Regions from separate parts of the Vibrio sp. R12-SW3-ISO1 genome, predicted to be linked through region 2. Evidence: predicted binding sites of a transcription regulator. Region 2 holds the regulator's gene; each other region holds the start of a gene.
What was found. The regulator PurR, encoded in region 2, represses purine synthesis genes. The targets are predictions, from matches to a motif close to TNANGNAAACGTTTNCNTNA.

Region 1 (5,335 bases), on a different contig from region 2:
TGACCAAGGCATCGATCCTAGTGCGGTCAGTGAGCATTTCGATGAAGAGTCTATCCCTTATCAGCAAGGCGAGTGGATCCAGCGCCTCGGTGCGATTCAGGGCTATGACGATGTGGTCGTACTCGACGTGACGGCGAGTAAAGAGTTGGCTGAGCGCTACCTCGATATCGCCGAGCAAGGCATGCATCTTATCTCTGCCAATAAGGTTGCCGGCTCTGCCTCAAGTGCTTACTACCACCAAGTCCAAGATGCGTTTGCCAAAATAAACCGCCATTGGCTCTACAATGCCACCGTTGGAGCAGGCTTGCCGATCAACCACACTGTGCGCGATTTGCGTGAAAGTGGCGATGTCGTCTATGCGGTCTCAGGGATTTTCTCTGGCACCCTCTCTTGGTTGTTCCAACAATATGATGGCAGCGTACCGTTTGCCGAGTTAGTCGATTTAGCGTGGCAGCAAGGCTTAACCGAGCCAGACCCTAGGCAGGATCTCGATGGCTCTGACGTAATGCGCAAGCTGGTCATCTTAGCCAGAGAAGCCGGTCTCGAGATTGAACCTGAATCGGTCAAAGTCGAGAGCTTAGTGCCCGATGAACTGGCCGAACTCTCACTGGATGATTTTCTCGATAACAGTCAGCAGCTCAGCGAACAGTTGGCAGAAAGGCTCGAGAAAGCGCAACGTGAAGACAAAGTGCTGCGCTACGTCGCGAGACTGGAAAAGAACGGAAAAGCTCGAGTGGGTGTCGAAGCACTCAGCAAAGAGCACGCCTTGGCCAACCTGTTACCATGCGACAACATCTTTGCGATTGAGAGCAAATGGTATAAGGACAACCCACTGGTCATTCGTGGACCGGGGGCGGGTCGAGAAGTGACCTCAGGGGCGATTCAATCAGACCTTAACTTACTGTCCAGTTTTCTCTAGTTTCACAGGTTGCTTCGGCAACCTGTTTTCTTATTCGGGCGTCGTTCTGCGCGCACTTCAAATTCTCTCATTATGAACTTGAAAAAAATTCATGGTGGGAGTGTTGACATTAAAACGTATTCAATACATCCTGTGGACATATAGACGTCTAAACGTCGATTTAATCAAATTGAATGTTGGGGCTGCAGTTACCTACGGATAGGGTCGCCACACGGAGAGAGAAAGATGGGATACACACACGCGAGTCATATTGACGCTTTAAACCAAAATATTGCCGAGCTATCGAACAACATCAATGTGTCATTCGAGTTCTTTCCTCCGAGCAGCGGAAAAATGGAAGAGACGCTGTGGAACTCGGTTCATCGCCTCAAAACCCTTAAGCCTAAATTTGTCTCTGTTACCTACGGCGCCAACTCCGGCGAGCGTGATCGCACTCACTCCATCATTAAAGAGATCAAAGCCGAGACCGGCCTAATTGCGGCACCTCATCTAACTTGTATCGATGCCAGCCGTGACGAGCTCATTCAGATTGCTGACGATTACTGGAACAATGGTATTGAAAGCATCGTCGCACTGCGCGGTGATATTCCTCCTGGTGGTGGCAAACCGGATATGTACGCCTCCGATCTCGTGGAACTGCTTAAATCACGTCACGACTTTGATATCTCTGTTGCAGCCTTTCCCGAGGTACACCCTGAAGCAAAAAGTGCGCAGTCGGATCTGCTGAACCTCAAGCGTAAAGTCGATGCAGGCGCAAACCGCGCCATTACTCAGTTCTTTTTTGATGTAGAGAGCTACCTACGCTTTCGTGATCGCAGTGTTGCGGCTGGCATTGATGTCGAAATTGTTCCGGGCATCCTTCCTGTTTCCAACTTTAAACAAGCTTCACGTTTTGCCGCGCAGAATAACGTCAAAGTCCCTGGCTGGATGGCGAAACAATTTGAAGGGCTGGATGACGACCCAACCACTCGCCAATTGGTGGGTGCGAGCCAAGCCATCGACATGGTGCGTATCCTAAGTCGTGAAGGTGTGAAAGATTTCCACTTCTACACTCTCAACCGCGCCGAAATGACCTACGCACTTTGCCACACTTTAGGCGTGCGTCCTCAGGTCTAATCTGACAGACATCAAAGCAAAAGGGTTGGCGCAGTGCCAACCCTTTTTAGTCTACAGAAACGGTGATTACTCAACGTCTTCCATCTTACCTAGCAAGCTGCGGATGCGCTCTTGCCATGCTGTGTGTTCTTGTTGCATCTGCTGATTTTGCGCGACCAACTCTTCACGGCTTGTACGCAGTTCGTTCGCTTCGTTTGCTAGCTTCTGCTTTTCTTCTTTAAGCTCTTCCACTTCCATTTGAAGCAGAGTGATAGTATCAACCGCGGTTTGGATTTTTGCTTCTAGTTTTTCTAGTACTTCAAAAGACATCGTTGCCTACCTTTTTAATCATTCTCTGGATGGTTGGGTCATACGACATGACAAACCCATTTACCTTCCATTCTACTCAGCCACGCCGCTTTAAACACGCCCTATATTTGCAAATCTGCGTCATTCGATTAAAAAAACAACGCAATTTGACTCAGAGTTTACAAGACCAGACGAATGAATAGTTCCGTCCGTTTTCCTGCCCCTGGTTTGATCCAGTTCAAGCCAGTTGAACCAAAAAGGCAAACGTTTCCCTAGTGATGTGCTAAAATCGCGGCGATTTATTTTTGTTCAGTTTTTCCTACCAGTTGGAGTCATCATGAAACGCGATTTAGCAATGGCATTCTCAAGAGTTACCGAAGGCGCAGCCCTAGCGGGTTATAAATGGCTTGGCCGTGGCGATAAGAACGCCGCCGACGGTGCCGCTGTCGAAGTGATGCGTACCCTGCTCAATAAAACAGAAATCGAAGGTGAGATTGTCATTGGTGAAGGCGAGATCGATGATGCGCCTATGCTGTATATCGGTGAAAAAGTAGGGACAGGTGGTGATTGTGTCGATATCGCGGTTGACCCAATTGAAGGGACCCGCATGACAGCTATGGGTCAGTCCAATGCGCTTGCTGTTCTGGCCGCAGGTGAAAAAGGCAGCTTCTTAAAAGCCCCAGATATGTACATGGAAAAACTGGTTGTGGGGCCTGGCGCAAAAGGCTGTATCGACCTCAATAAGCCACTCAACGAGAACCTTATTAACGTCGCTGAAGCGCTCAACAAGCCGCTCGATCGACTTGTGGTGATCACCTTAGCAAAACCGCGTCACGATAAGGTGATTGCTGAGATGCAAGCAATGGGTGTACGCGTTTTTGCCGTACCTGATGGTGACGTGGCCGCCTCCATTCTTACCTGCCTGCCTGACAGTGAGGTCGACATGATGTACTGCATTGGCGGCGCACCAGAAGGTGTGGTGTCTGCCGCTGTGATCCGTGCACTCGATGGTGATATGCATGGCCGTTTGCTACCAAGACATGAAGTTAAAGGTGATAGCGAAGAAAACCGCATCTACGGCGCTGCTGAGCTAAAACGTTGCGAAGAAATGGGCGTGACAGCCAATGTTGTGCTGACTATGGAAGAGATGGCTCGCAGCGATAACGTCGTCTTTTCTGCCACTGGCATCACTAAAGGTGACCTGCTTGAGGGCATTACGCGCCAAGGTAACATCGCCACCACAGAAACCTTACTGATCCGTGGACGCTGCCGCACCATTCGTCGCATTAAATCGACACACTACCTAGAACGCAAAGATCCTGAAGTGCGAGACATTATTCTTTAATCTCGCCAGCTCTCTCTTCGAAGCCAGCCAACGTGCTGGCTTTTTCTTGTCTGTATAAAACCGTCGAGCAGACGAACCCAGCACTTTCAGGAGCGTTAAACGTAAAAAAGCCTCAGTCTTTCGACTAAGGCTTAGTATAAGTGGCGGAGTGAACGGAACTCGATGGTCCGGCATTCCGGCCCTCGAAAAAGTGCACAGCACTTTCGGGAGCGTTAAACGTAAAAAAGCCCAGTCTTTCAACTGGGCTTAGTATAAGTGGCGGAGTGGACGGGACTCGAACCCGCGACCCCCGGCGTGACAGGCCGGTATTCTAACCAACTGAACTACCACTCCGCAGTGGTCTATTTAAAGTCTTATCTAAAACGTGCTTTAAACAGATAATGTTCAAAGCCTGGCGATGTCCTACTCTCACATGGGGAAGCCCCACACTACCATCGGCGCTAATTCGTTTCACTTCTGAGTTCGGCATGGAATCAGGTGGGTCCAAATCGCTATGGTCGCCAAGCAAATTCTTTAATTCGGAAAGCTGTTTACGTTCTTACACATTCAATGTTCTTTTATTGAGTCCATCAAAACCCTTTGGGTGTTGTATGGTTAAGCCTCACGGGCAATTAGTACAGGTTAGCTCAACGCCTCACAGCGCTTACACACCCTGCCTATCAACGTTCTAGTCTCGAACAACCCTTAAGGATACTTAAAGTATCAGGGAAGACTCATCTCAGGGCTCGCTTCCCGCTTAGATGCTTTCAGCGGTTATCGATTCCGAACTTAGCTACCGGGCAATGCGATTGGCATCACAACCCGAACACCAGAGGTTCGTCCACTCCGGTCCTCTCGTACTAGGAGCAGCCCCCTTCAATCTTCCAACGCCCACGGCAGATAGGGACCGAACTGTCTCACGACGTTCTAAACCCAGCTCGCGTACCACTTTAAATGGCGAACAGCCATACCCTTGGGACCGACTTCAGCCCCAGGATGTGATGAGCCGACATCGAGGTGCCAAACACCGCCGTCGATATGAACTCTTGGGCGGTATCAGCCTGTTATCCCCGGAGTACCTTTTATCCGTTGAGCGATGGCCCTTCCATTCAGAACCACCGGATCACTATGACCTGCTTTCGCACCTGCTCGAATTGTCATTCTCGCAGTCAAGCGGGCTTATGCCATTGCACTAACCTCACGATGTCCAACCGTGATTAGCCCACCTTCGTGCTCCTCCGTTACTCTTTGGGAGGAGACCGCCCCAGTCAAACTACCCACCAGGCACTGTCCTCACCCCGGATAACGGGGCTAAGTTAGAACATCAAACATACAAGGGTGGTATTTCAAGGTCGGCTCCACAGATACTGGCGTACCTGCTTCAAAGCCTCCCACCTATCCTACACATGTAGGCTCAATGTTCAGTGCCAAGCTGTAGTAAAGGTTCACGGGGTCTTTCCGTCTAGCCGCGGGTACACTGCATCTTCACAGCGATTTCAATTTCACTGAGTCTCGGGTGGAGACAGCGTGGCCATCATTACGCCATTCGTGCAGGTCGGAACTTACCCGACAAGGAATTTCGCTACCTTAGGACCGTTATAGTTACGGCCGCCGTTTACCGGGGCTTCGATCAAGAGCTTCGACCGAAGTCTAACCCCATCAATTAACCTTCCGGCACCGGGCAGGCG
Region 2 (5,335 bases):
CGCTTGGCGTTTCTAAATCTGACATTATTCTGCTCGAAACCGCCAAAGATACTTGGGAAGAAGCGCGCCAAGCGGCGGCGTTCGTTAAGAACAAGAAGTTGGTGGTGGTCACATCGGCCAGTCACATGAACCGTGCCCTGAATGAATTCCATTCCGCAGGATTGAAACCTTACGCCGCGCCGACCAACTACCTGGCGCAGAGAAACATCGATCAAGCGTGGGAGAAGTACGCGCCGAAGGGCAAATATCTCGAACAAACTGAGCGCTACTGGCATGAAACGCTGGGCACCATTTGGCAGCACCTGCGCGACTGGGCGTCCGATTATGAAGAGCAAGCCTTAGAGGTGGAGGCTGCGCAGAGCGACGTTTAACCGGCCGCCAGCGTAGACGGATAACGTCTTCCACTTAACTCAAAAATCCAGGCTGTATGCCTGGATTTTTCGTTTCTTTTGCGTCAATTTTCGCTCGTTAATTGCCGAACAACGTTAATCTCCGGCGAACATGTAGCCTTCGCCATGCACGGTGACGAATATCTGCGGATTTTTTGGATCCACCTCCATCTTCGCTCTCATGCGTCGAATCAGAACATCGATGGTGCGATCATTGGGTGCGTCCACACGATGACTGATCATATTGAGAATACGCTCTCGACTGAGCACTTGATTGGGGTGAGAGGAGAGCGCCACCAAAAGCTCATACTCTGCTTTAGTCAGTTTGACCGGTTCATCCCCTCGGCTCAAAGCGCGGCGCTGAATATCGAACGTCCATTCAGCAAAGCGCACCACGCCCTCTTGCTGATCGCTGCCCGCGTTTTGCGCTCGCGCAGCCAGTGCGATGCGCCACAAGAGGTTCTTGACTCTGACGAGCAGTTCCCTAAGCTCAAATGGCTTGGTGACATAATCGTCCGCGCCCATTTCTAAACCAACAATCTTATCAATGCTGTCGGTACGCCCGGTCACCAAGATAATACCGATGTCCGATTGACTGCGTAGTTCACGCGTCAGCATCAAGCCATCTTCGTTGGGCAGATTAATATCCAGCATCACCAAATCGACCCGACTGCTGCTGAGTACATCGCGCATCTGCGCGCCATTATCAGCTTGGCTCACCTGATACCCTTCGGTTTGAAAGTAGCCCGCTAATTTACGGCGAGTCACTTCATCATCTTCAACAACCAAAATGTGGTAGCTCATCGGCTCTACTCACTTATTCACACACTGATTCAATGGCTTTATTCTATTCATAATTAGTCACAACTCCATCTTTGTCCTCTTTGGGAGGTGAAAAGTTGGCGATTCATTGATGCAAAGCAAGCTTTGCCGCCCTGTTCACAAATTGCCATATTTGACCATTTCTTCTCATAATCTGGTTGACCGCTGTTCATTTTTATCCGTTAGACTTAACGGCATCTGATTCAGTTGAGAGCCCATCATGCCAGAGACACCTAACGCCCAGATTTCCGACCCTTTATCTCCCGCCGAAAAAGAGCAGCGCGCCTTTGATGAGCAACGCGCTGAGCTCTACTGGTGGTTTTCGAGCGTGTTTGCCAAAGAGCTCTCAGAGCAAGAGCTGGCCCAATATCATTCGGTGGACACACGTACCTTTCTGACGGGACTTGCACAAACCCCTGAGCTTAACGTCGCCGCAGACAGGCTCATCGATGCATTGAACCGATTGCAAGACAGGCCAGATGCTGAGTTGGAACTATCAGCCGACTATTGCGACCTGTTTTTAAAATCCGACCGAGACAGCGCGCTGCCTTACGCCTCTGTCTACTTAGATGAATCCGGACTGCTCAATGGTGAGCCTGCCAAACAGATGGACGCTTTACTTCAACAACACGGGGTCGCTGTGCATTCAGGGCTTAATGAGCCTTCTGATCATCTCGCGATAGAGCTGGATTTTTTGGGCAACCTGATTGTGCGCGGCGCTCATGCAGCAGAGCAGATGGCAGGCGACACGCATCTCGCCTACCAAGAGCAAGCCGATTTTATTGAGCAGCATCTACTCCCTTGGATTGAGAGGTTTGCCGAGCGCTGCCAGCGCCTCGACACATTCGGCTTCTATGCGGCGCTGTCGTCGCTATTGTGCGCGTTCATTCAATTGGATAAAGCCTACCTGCAAGGCGATAGCGATTAAGCCCATACAAAAGGTGTGGCGAGATCCCAAAGGCGGGTTTTTTATTTGCCCAAATCGACGTTGCGGACTACAATCCGGTCCGCAAACGATAAAACTAATAAATACAAACCGCTTTTTGAGGGCGGTTTTTGTGTTTCTGATACTTTCTGTCTACATACTCTAAACTTTGTATAGACTTTACTTTTATAGACTTAACTTTTCATAGAGTAGTAGGCAGTCATCGACAGGACAAAACCATATGGCCACGATTAAAGACGTCGCTCGCTTAGCGGGTGTCTCGACCACCACTGTATCCCATGTGATCAACAAAACACGCTTTGTCGCTGAAGCCACGCAAGAAAAAGTGATGGAAGCGGTTCAAGAGTTGAACTATGCCCCAAGTGCCGTTGCACGCAGCCTGAAATGTAACTCGACACGCACAATAGGCATGCTGGTTACTCAATCGACCAACCTTTTCTTCTCGGAAGTGATCGACGGGGTTGAGAACTACTGCTACCGTCAAGGCTACACCTTGATCTTGTGTAACACTGGCGGCATCTACGAGAAACAACGTGACTACATTCGCATGCTGGCGGAAAAGCGCGTCGATGGCATCTTAGTGATGTGTTCAGATTTGACCGAAGAGTTGAGCGAAATGCTTGACCGTCATAAAGACATCCCTAAGGTGGTGATGGATTGGGGCCCGGAAAGCTCACAAGCCGATAAAATCATCGACAACTCGGAAGAAGGCGGCTACCTCGCAACAAAATACCTGATTGATCACGGCCACAAGCGCATTGCTTGCTTGAGTGGGCATTTTGAAAAAGCGGCCTGCCAAGAGCGCATCCAAGGCTTTAAGCGCGCAATGAACGAGTCGGGTTTGAGCGTCAACGAAGATTGGATCTTAGAAGGTAACTTTGAGTGCGATACCGCCGTGCTTGCCGCGGACAAAATCGTCGCCATGGACGAAAAGCCAACCGCAGTATTCTGTTTCAACGATACGATGGCGCTCGGTTTGATGAGCCGTTTACAGCAAAAAGGCATTCGTATTCCAGAAGACATGTCGGTCATTGGTTATGACAACATTGAGCTAGCCGAGTACTTTTCACCACCGCTAACGACGGTTCACCAGCCGAAGCGCCGTGTGGGTAAAAACGCATTTGAGATTTTGCTCGAACGTATTAAAGACAAAGAGCATGAAAAACGTATTTTTGAAATGCACCCAGAAATCGTCGAGCGCGATACCGTGGCGACGGTGAAATAGACCAACGAACAAGTTCAGCACATCACATCGACTAGCCCAGCGAGAATACTTCTCATCCGCTGGGCTTTATTCTCTCGTTAACACCCCTCTATTTTATGAACTAAGATCACATTTAACCCATCGAAACGTGATGTTTAGCCCATAAATTATTTATGCTTATTATGTTCGACTAATGCCACGAACAGGGCAAACCATTTCGAAAGGATGGGACGCAAAGCTTCCGGCCTGTTGCAGCCACTCGATGATATCAACGTTGATGACTGCTTGGTAGCGGGGTTGCCGATGGCAAATGTGCACTTCATAATTCTTTATCAAAAGCAAAGAATACAATGAGTTAAACGTTGTGTGCGCATTATGCGCTCACACCGCGAGTAGGATTATTCTTTTATGAGCCAGAATGACACCCTACTGACACAAAACCTGCATATTTTTGCTAATCTCTCGGACCTGAATTTGGTGGCGTATTGTAATACACCGAGAAAAACAGCATGGATAAACCAATTTTAAAAGACTCAATGCGATTGTTTGAACCATTGGGCAAGATCAAGTCTCGCTCAATGTTTGGTGGATTCGGAATCTTCGCTGATGACATCATGTTTGCCCTCGTGGTAAATGACAAACTTCACATACGCGCCGACGACTCGTTGGCCCAACTGTTTAATGCTCAGGGACTCGAGCCATACGTGTATAAAAAACGTGGTTTCCCTGTGGTCACCAAATACTACGCCCTTGGCCATGACTGGGATCAGGATGTCGCTCAGACTATTGCGATGGCAAACACTGCACTAGAGGCGGCCAACAAAGACAAGCAGCGTCAAACCAACGCCAAACCAACGCGCCTGAAAGATCTGCCGAACTTGCGTCTAGCGACCGAGCGAATGCTCAAGAAAGCGGGTATCGACAGTGTCTCCCGTTTGGAGCAGACGGGCGCAGTGGAAGCGTATAAAGCGATTCGTTCCACACACTCTGCCGACGTCAGCATCGACCTGCTGTGGGCACTTGAGGGGGCAATTAAAGGCACGCACTGGTCTGTGGTCCCTCAAGCAAGACGCGACGAGCTCCTGAATCAGCTGCAAAGCTAGTCAGCGATAGCGTTCAGTAATTCCAATCCCCGTCTCAAGCCAGCCCAACACCGCTGGCTTGAGACGTTTTTAGCCGATGCTTTTCTAGCGTTTCCATTCCTTCGTCATAGAATTCAACGTATTCTTCCCTTTAGGGCGAAATTTTTTACTGGCTTTTTGGTTCATATCTAACAATGATCAATGATGATGTTTTCAAAGGGATCCATATGAACAAGAAACTGCTTTTAGGTATTGGTTTGCTCGCTCTGATTGTGTTTTTAGGCGCAAACTTTGGTCAATACCTGACACTTGATAACGCCAAAGCGCAGCAGCAAGCGCTGGCTGAAATCATTGACGCCCACTTTGCCCTCGCCGCGCTCAGTTACTTCTTCGCCTATGTCGCTATCACCGCCTTCTCGATCCCTGGAGCGGCCGTCGTCACCTTGCTTGGCGCTGCGCTGTTTGGCTTTTGGACCAGTTTATTGCTCGTCTCTTTTGCCAGTACGATAGGTGCTACCTTGGCGTTTTTAAGCAGCCGCTTTCTACTCAAAGAGTGGGTACAAAGCAAGTTTGGCGATAAACTCGCGACGATTAACCAAGGGGTCGAGAAAGATGGTGCGTTTTATCTCTTCTCACTGCGCCTTATCCCGGTATTCCCTTTCTTTTTGATCAACCTCTTGATGGGTCTTACGCCCATCACCATCGCGCGCTTCTATCTGGTCAGTCAACTGGGTATGTTGCCGGGCACGGCCGTCTACCTCAACGCCGGGACCCAGCTAGCGCAAATCGACAGTTTGTCAGGCATCGTCTCCCCAACAGTACTCGCCTCTTTTGCGTTGCTCGGGGTATTCCCAATCATTGCTAAATGGGTGATGGCCAAACTCAAAGCGTC
Region 3 (5,335 bases), on a different contig from region 2:
GCGCTCTGATCGAAGGTCACCGAGCCACCATGAGCAACGAGCAAAGTCTCTGGGTTTAGCTTGAAAACCCGCTCGACGGAGCGCCGATAGTGATTAGGATAAAAGATAGGGAAAGGTGAGATCAGATGCTGTTTCACTTCCACCATTAAGTCCGCCACATAGAGTAGCCGTGTGGGCTCATGCCACAAAGAGAGGTCCCGATCAGTGTGGCCCGGCGTCTCTAGAATCGTCCAATCTGGAAATCCAGGTATCTGGTCCCCTTCATTGACTACGCTATCAGGCTTGAGGTAACGGTCATACCAGAGGTTGACGCGTGCTTTTTTCATTCTCCCCGCTACCCATAATGCGAGTAACAAATCAGACAAAAACATTGCCCCACCCGACCACCCTTGATACCAATGGGTCTTTTTGTCGGCAGAAACTATCTGGCAGCCCGTTATTGCTCTTAGATGATGCGCCGCACCCGCATGATCGGGGTGCATGTGTGTCACCACAACGACTTTCAGATCGCTCAGAGGACGCGCAAGCTGCTGCTCAATGAACTGGCACAAGTACGTAATGTCGGCTCGACTAGCGCCGTCAAGAAGCAAGAGCTTGTCGGGATACTCAGCGAGATAGATGGTTTGAATATAACCTTGAATGGTATGAATGTTCATAACGCTGCTAATTTAACAATGTATTCACATTATAAATTAACAGCGTCTTACTCTTGGCAAAGAGTAAAAACTCTAAGCTGTGAGCCCTATCCTCTTTTTTAAGCCAGTAGCGAGACAGGTTGTGCTCTTGCAAAGAACAACCCGTTAACGGGCATTCAAACCTGTTTGCGCCGCCACTTGATCAACGATTTTCGTGACGTTATCCGCCACCGCATGGAGTGTACTGAGCTCATCTTGAGTAAAGGGATGTTGCAAAATCGCTTGGGCACCATTTTGCCCGACGACGGTTGGCAAACTGAGCACAACATTGTCGAGGTCATAATCCCCTTGTATCAAGGTCGCAACCGGCAACACCGAGCGTTCATTGATCATAATGGCTTGAATAATCCGGAACACACTCGCGGCAATACCGTGTGTGGTGTTTTGCTTGCGCTTAAATATCTCGTAACCCGCTTGCTTGACCGATTCAAGCAATTCATCCGCGCAAATACGAGGCATTTTGTGTGTATCGCAGTAATAATCTGCAGGTTGTCCGGCGATCGAAATTAAGCTCTTGGGGGTGAAGCAGTTGCTTCCATGCTCACCAAGAACATAACCGAAGACGTTTTTAGGATCTAAGTTGACGCGGTTAGCCACAATACTCATCAAACGTGCGGTATCAATCACACAACCGCTGCTGATCACTTTCTCCGCCGTGTAGCCAGTATTGGTTGCGATAAAGTGTGTGACAATGTCACAAGGGTTGGAGACCACGATGAGTATCGCGTTCGGTGCGACGCGCTCAACATTCCTCGCGATATCAACACCAATTTTGGCGTTGATTTCTGCCAAATCAATTCGAGTCTGCCCCTGCTTAATCTGCGCGCCTGCGGTAATCACGACAATGTCTGCGCCAATCAAACTGAGATAGTCATCGGTCGGCACAATGTGGGTATTCTTTGTGAACGTTAACGCAGCAGTATGGCGAAAATCGAACGCTTCCCCTTCCGCCCTTGCTAGATTCTGATCCAACAACACCAGTTCACTAATGCTGCCCAATGTCAGTAGATAATTACAAACACCTACACCCACTGCGCCAGCGCCGATCACTCCGATCTTCATGCTCTCTTCCTTGTTTCAATCAAATTTAGTGCTCTGGGCGTATTCTAATCGTCTGAGAGCTCTTTTTTCCAATTTAATTTTATCTTCAAATTAAATATTAGATAAAAATATCGTTTATGACATAAATACCAGTAGAGTTAATCGCAATCTGTTGAAAGAGCGAGCACAACTTAGAGAGCAAAATGACTACCACATCCACTCAATGACGCGTATTCTCAGTCCAAATCACTCCGTTGAGAATCAGATATGCTCATTATTGGCCACCGCGGCGTGGCAGGACACTATCCAGAAAACACCACCGCCAGCATTCAAGCGGCGATAGATCTTGGCCTTACTTGGGTTGAAGTCGATGTGCAGCCTTGCAAAGACGGGCATCTCGTCGTGTGTCACGACCATACTGTTGACCGTTGCTCGAATGGTACAGGCAGAGTCGACACCTTGACACTCAGTGCGCTCAAACAACTCAACTTTGCGGCACGCCATGAAGGTCAAGTGACACCACAAACCCTGTTAACCCTTGAAGAGCTACTGACACTTATTGAACCCAGCGACATCAAGCTGAATATTGAAGTGAAAGTTGATACCCACGACGCCCAATCGGTATGCGCGCTATTGGCCTCTACGCTCAATGCGACCTCAATACCGCTAGAGCGCATTATTTTGTCGAGTTTTAGCCATGACGTGATGCGCGAGTTAGCGAAGCAAATTCCTCAGTGTCGACGCGCTTTACTTACCGAGCGATTGAAGCGAAAGGATTGGCGACTGCTCAAAGAGGTGGAGGCGACAGGCTGCAATATCGGCGCGACATGGGCGACCAAGTCTACCGTTTCAAAGCTACAAGATGCCGGGTATGAAGTGTGGTGTTACACCATCAATAATCCGAAACGACTCAAACACCTTTCTCAATTGGATGGTATTTTTAGCGACTATCCAGAACGTTTTCTCTAGCACCTCGTCTCACCCTGTTCGCCTCTACTTGGCCTCCTGCTGAGTAGAGTGAGTCACCCATCACATTTTCTGCACCTTTTCAAAGCTCTCTTTCAACCTATCAAAGCAACACAATTTAACTACTTATCAGATAGTTAGAAAACAAACTCCTTTTATTAACCTACCTGACCCGCTCATTTTGCGCGCAAAAAATCCTTGCGTCTTCGCCACAACAAAACTACTGTATGCATATACAGCATGTATGAAAGGACAGTATTATGATTTCAGTTCAAACACCTCGTCACGGCTACTCAAAGTTTAATGTGTTGGCTCAGCCTACCCAGCCTCTATCTTTGGATGACACCAGCCTTGAACGACTTGCTGATCTGTCACAGCAGAAACAGTGGATTCTATTTACAGGTCAATGCCCACGTCCAGATTTTGCTCAACTGTCCTCACATCAAGTGCGTTGCAATCAAATCATCCACATGAAGCCATCGCAAACTCAGTCGGAAGTCGATATTGTGACCAAAGCGATTCAATCAGGTAACGCCAGTGCGGTGGTTGCCTCAAGTGAGCTCTCTCTTATCGAACAGCGACTATTGAAAGAACTGGCCAAGCAGCATCAGTGTGAAGTCTTTTTTGTTGATGCGTCTATGCATCACTACCACTAAATCGAAACCTCACTGCTTCGCCTCCTATCGTTGTGATAAGAGGCGTTTCTTTTCGCGGTTTCTTGATTTGAAACCAAGGCCTAACCCATTCAACTTAAAAACAAGCAAACGTTTGCTTTTTATCTGGAACCGAGAAAAAGTTCTGGTATCATGCTCTGCAAATGAAGGGCCTTCATGGCTTATCAACCATTTTTGACAAATTATAGGAATGTCTAAATGAGTCTCGCAGAACAAGTTCTCGCCGTTAATGACGATCTTCCCATCCGCACTGATAAACCGGTTCACAGTGGTAAAGTCCGCTCTGTGTATTGGCTAACCGAAGCCGATAGCCGACGCCTTATCGAAGAAAAAGGTTACGACGTGTCGCCTGACGCACCACTGGCAATTATGGTGATCAGTGACCGTATCTCCGCGTTTGACTGCATTTGGCACGGTGAAGGGAATCTAAAAGGCGTGCCAGGTAAAGGGGCGGCGTTAAACGCCATCTCCAACCACTGGTTCCAGCTGTTTAAAGACAATGGGCTCGCAGACAGCCACATTCTCGACATTCCTCACCCATTGGTTTGGATCGTGCAAAAAGCCAAGCCCATCATGATCGAAGCCATCTGCCGCCAATACATCACCGGTTCAATGTGGCGTGCTTACGAAAAAGGTGAGCGCGAATTTTGTGGTATCACACTACCTGAGGGCTTAGAGAAAGACAAAGCGCTTCCAGAGCTACTTATGACGCCATCCACTAAAGGCATTCTGCGTGGCATCCCAGGTGTACCAGAAGCGGACGACGTCAACATCAGTCGCCGTAACATTGAGGAGAACTTTGCCGCGTTTAACTTCTCAAAGCAAAGCGACATCGCGCTTTATGAGAAGCTACTCAGTGAAGGCTTTGGCGTCATTAGCTCTGCGCTAGCGAAAGTCGGTCAAATCTTTGTTGATACCAAATTTGAGTTTGGTTACGTCACTGACGCGGCGGGTCAGGAAAAACTCATTTACATGGATGAAGTGGGGACACCGGACTCTTCACGTATTTGGGATGAAGCACAATACCAAGCCGGCAATATTGTGGAGAACTCAAAAGAAGGTTTCCGCCAGTTCTTGCTGAACCACTTCCCTGACCCAGACATCTTGCTCAATAAAGATCGCATGCCTGAGCGTGAAGCCCTAGCTCGTGACAATGCCCTTCCTCTCTCTGCGTTGATGGACATCTCAAAGACCTACACAGGTATTGCAGAAAAGATCACCGGCAAAGCGATTACGCTCAGCGATAATCCTAAGCAAGAGATCATCGACACTCTCGCCGCAGACTACGGTCTCATTGACTAAGTGACATTGAGCAACGCCCAGTACCACTGGGCGTTTTCTTAGACTATTTGTCTTTGTTTTTTCCCTTGTCCGACCGATCATTTTTCTCTTTCTTATTAGACTTTTCTTTGTTTTTCTTCTCTTTTTTGCTTCCATCAACGTCGGCGGAATCAGCCCCTTCTCGCTTGTCGTCAAGCAACGTCCCTGTGCCATTTCCCGGATTCGAGTAACGAGCATGAGCACTCAACTCTTGTTCAGAAATATAACCATCTTTGTCCTTATCAAACGACGCAAACGCACTCATTGTTTGCTTGTTCTCACCTTGTGAGCGGTATTGCTTGAACTCCTCTTCACTCACTAGCCCGTCTTGGTCGGAGTCTATCTCGTTTAGATCCAGTGTTGCTTGAACGCGATCCTTAACGACCTCTTCATTCGACTCCTCGGCATTCACCGTTCCAGCAAGTACACCAAAGATCAGCGCAACAAATACAGTTTTATTCAACATCTCACTCTCCTAGTGACTCATGTACACACAAATAACTTTTGCTCGTGTATTAACTATAGACAAAAAGAACCGAGGTCAGGCCTCGGTTCATTTCAACATAGTGCGTTACTTAGAGCTTAAAGCGCTTTATCTCTTGTTCAAGCTCAAGTGAGAGCTCGGAAAGCTGTCTCGCT

Region 1: the regulator PurR is predicted to act here: its motif matches at 2,580-2,599, upstream of glpX (class II fructose-bisphosphatase).
Region 3: the regulator PurR is predicted to act here: its motif matches at 3,459-3,478, upstream of AC6R0R_RS17610 (phosphoribosylaminoimidazolesuccinocarboxamide synthase).

Annotation. Positions count from the first base shown of each region.
Region 1 is NZ_JCBDGK010000044.1:2,022-7,356, reverse strand. It holds gene AC6R0R_RS13390 (bifunctional aspartate kinase/homoserine dehydrogenase II) at 1-919, shown strand, start outside; gene metF (methylenetetrahydrofolate reductase) at 1,145-2,035, shown strand; gene zapB (cell division protein ZapB) at 2,102-2,344, opposite strand; gene glpX (class II fructose-bisphosphatase) at 2,661-3,668, shown strand; tRNA gene AC6R0R_RS13370 (tRNA-Asp) at 3,925-4,001, opposite strand; rRNA gene rrf (5S ribosomal RNA) at 4,058-4,173, opposite strand; rRNA gene AC6R0R_RS13360 (23S ribosomal RNA) at 4,259-5,335, opposite strand, start outside.
Region 2 is NZ_JCBDGK010000015.1:149,453-154,787, reverse strand. It holds gene elyC (envelope biogenesis factor ElyC) at 1-371, shown strand, start outside; gene torR (two-component system response regulator TorR) at 486-1,193, opposite strand; gene torD (molecular chaperone TorD) at 1,432-2,139, shown strand; gene purR (HTH-type transcriptional repressor PurR) at 2,378-3,382, shown strand; cyclic di-GMP riboswitch class I at 3,558-3,666, shown strand; gene AC6R0R_RS04385 (TfoX/Sxy family DNA transformation protein) at 3,871-4,464, shown strand; gene AC6R0R_RS04380 (TVP38/TMEM64 family protein) at 4,671-5,335, shown strand, end outside.
Region 3 is NZ_JCBDGK010000052.1:187,236-192,570, reverse strand. It holds gene AC6R0R_RS17630 (MBL fold metallo-hydrolase) at 1-656, opposite strand, end outside; gene AC6R0R_RS17625 (lactate/malate family dehydrogenase) at 801-1,757, opposite strand; gene AC6R0R_RS17620 (glycerophosphodiester phosphodiesterase) at 2,004-2,705, shown strand; gene AC6R0R_RS17615 (SulA-like leucine-rich domain-containing protein) at 2,963-3,358, shown strand; gene AC6R0R_RS17610 (phosphoribosylaminoimidazolesuccinocarboxamide synthase) at 3,575-4,678, shown strand; gene AC6R0R_RS17605 (EF-hand domain-containing protein) at 4,722-5,162, opposite strand; gene AC6R0R_RS17600 (methyl-accepting chemotaxis protein) at 5,272-5,335, opposite strand, start outside.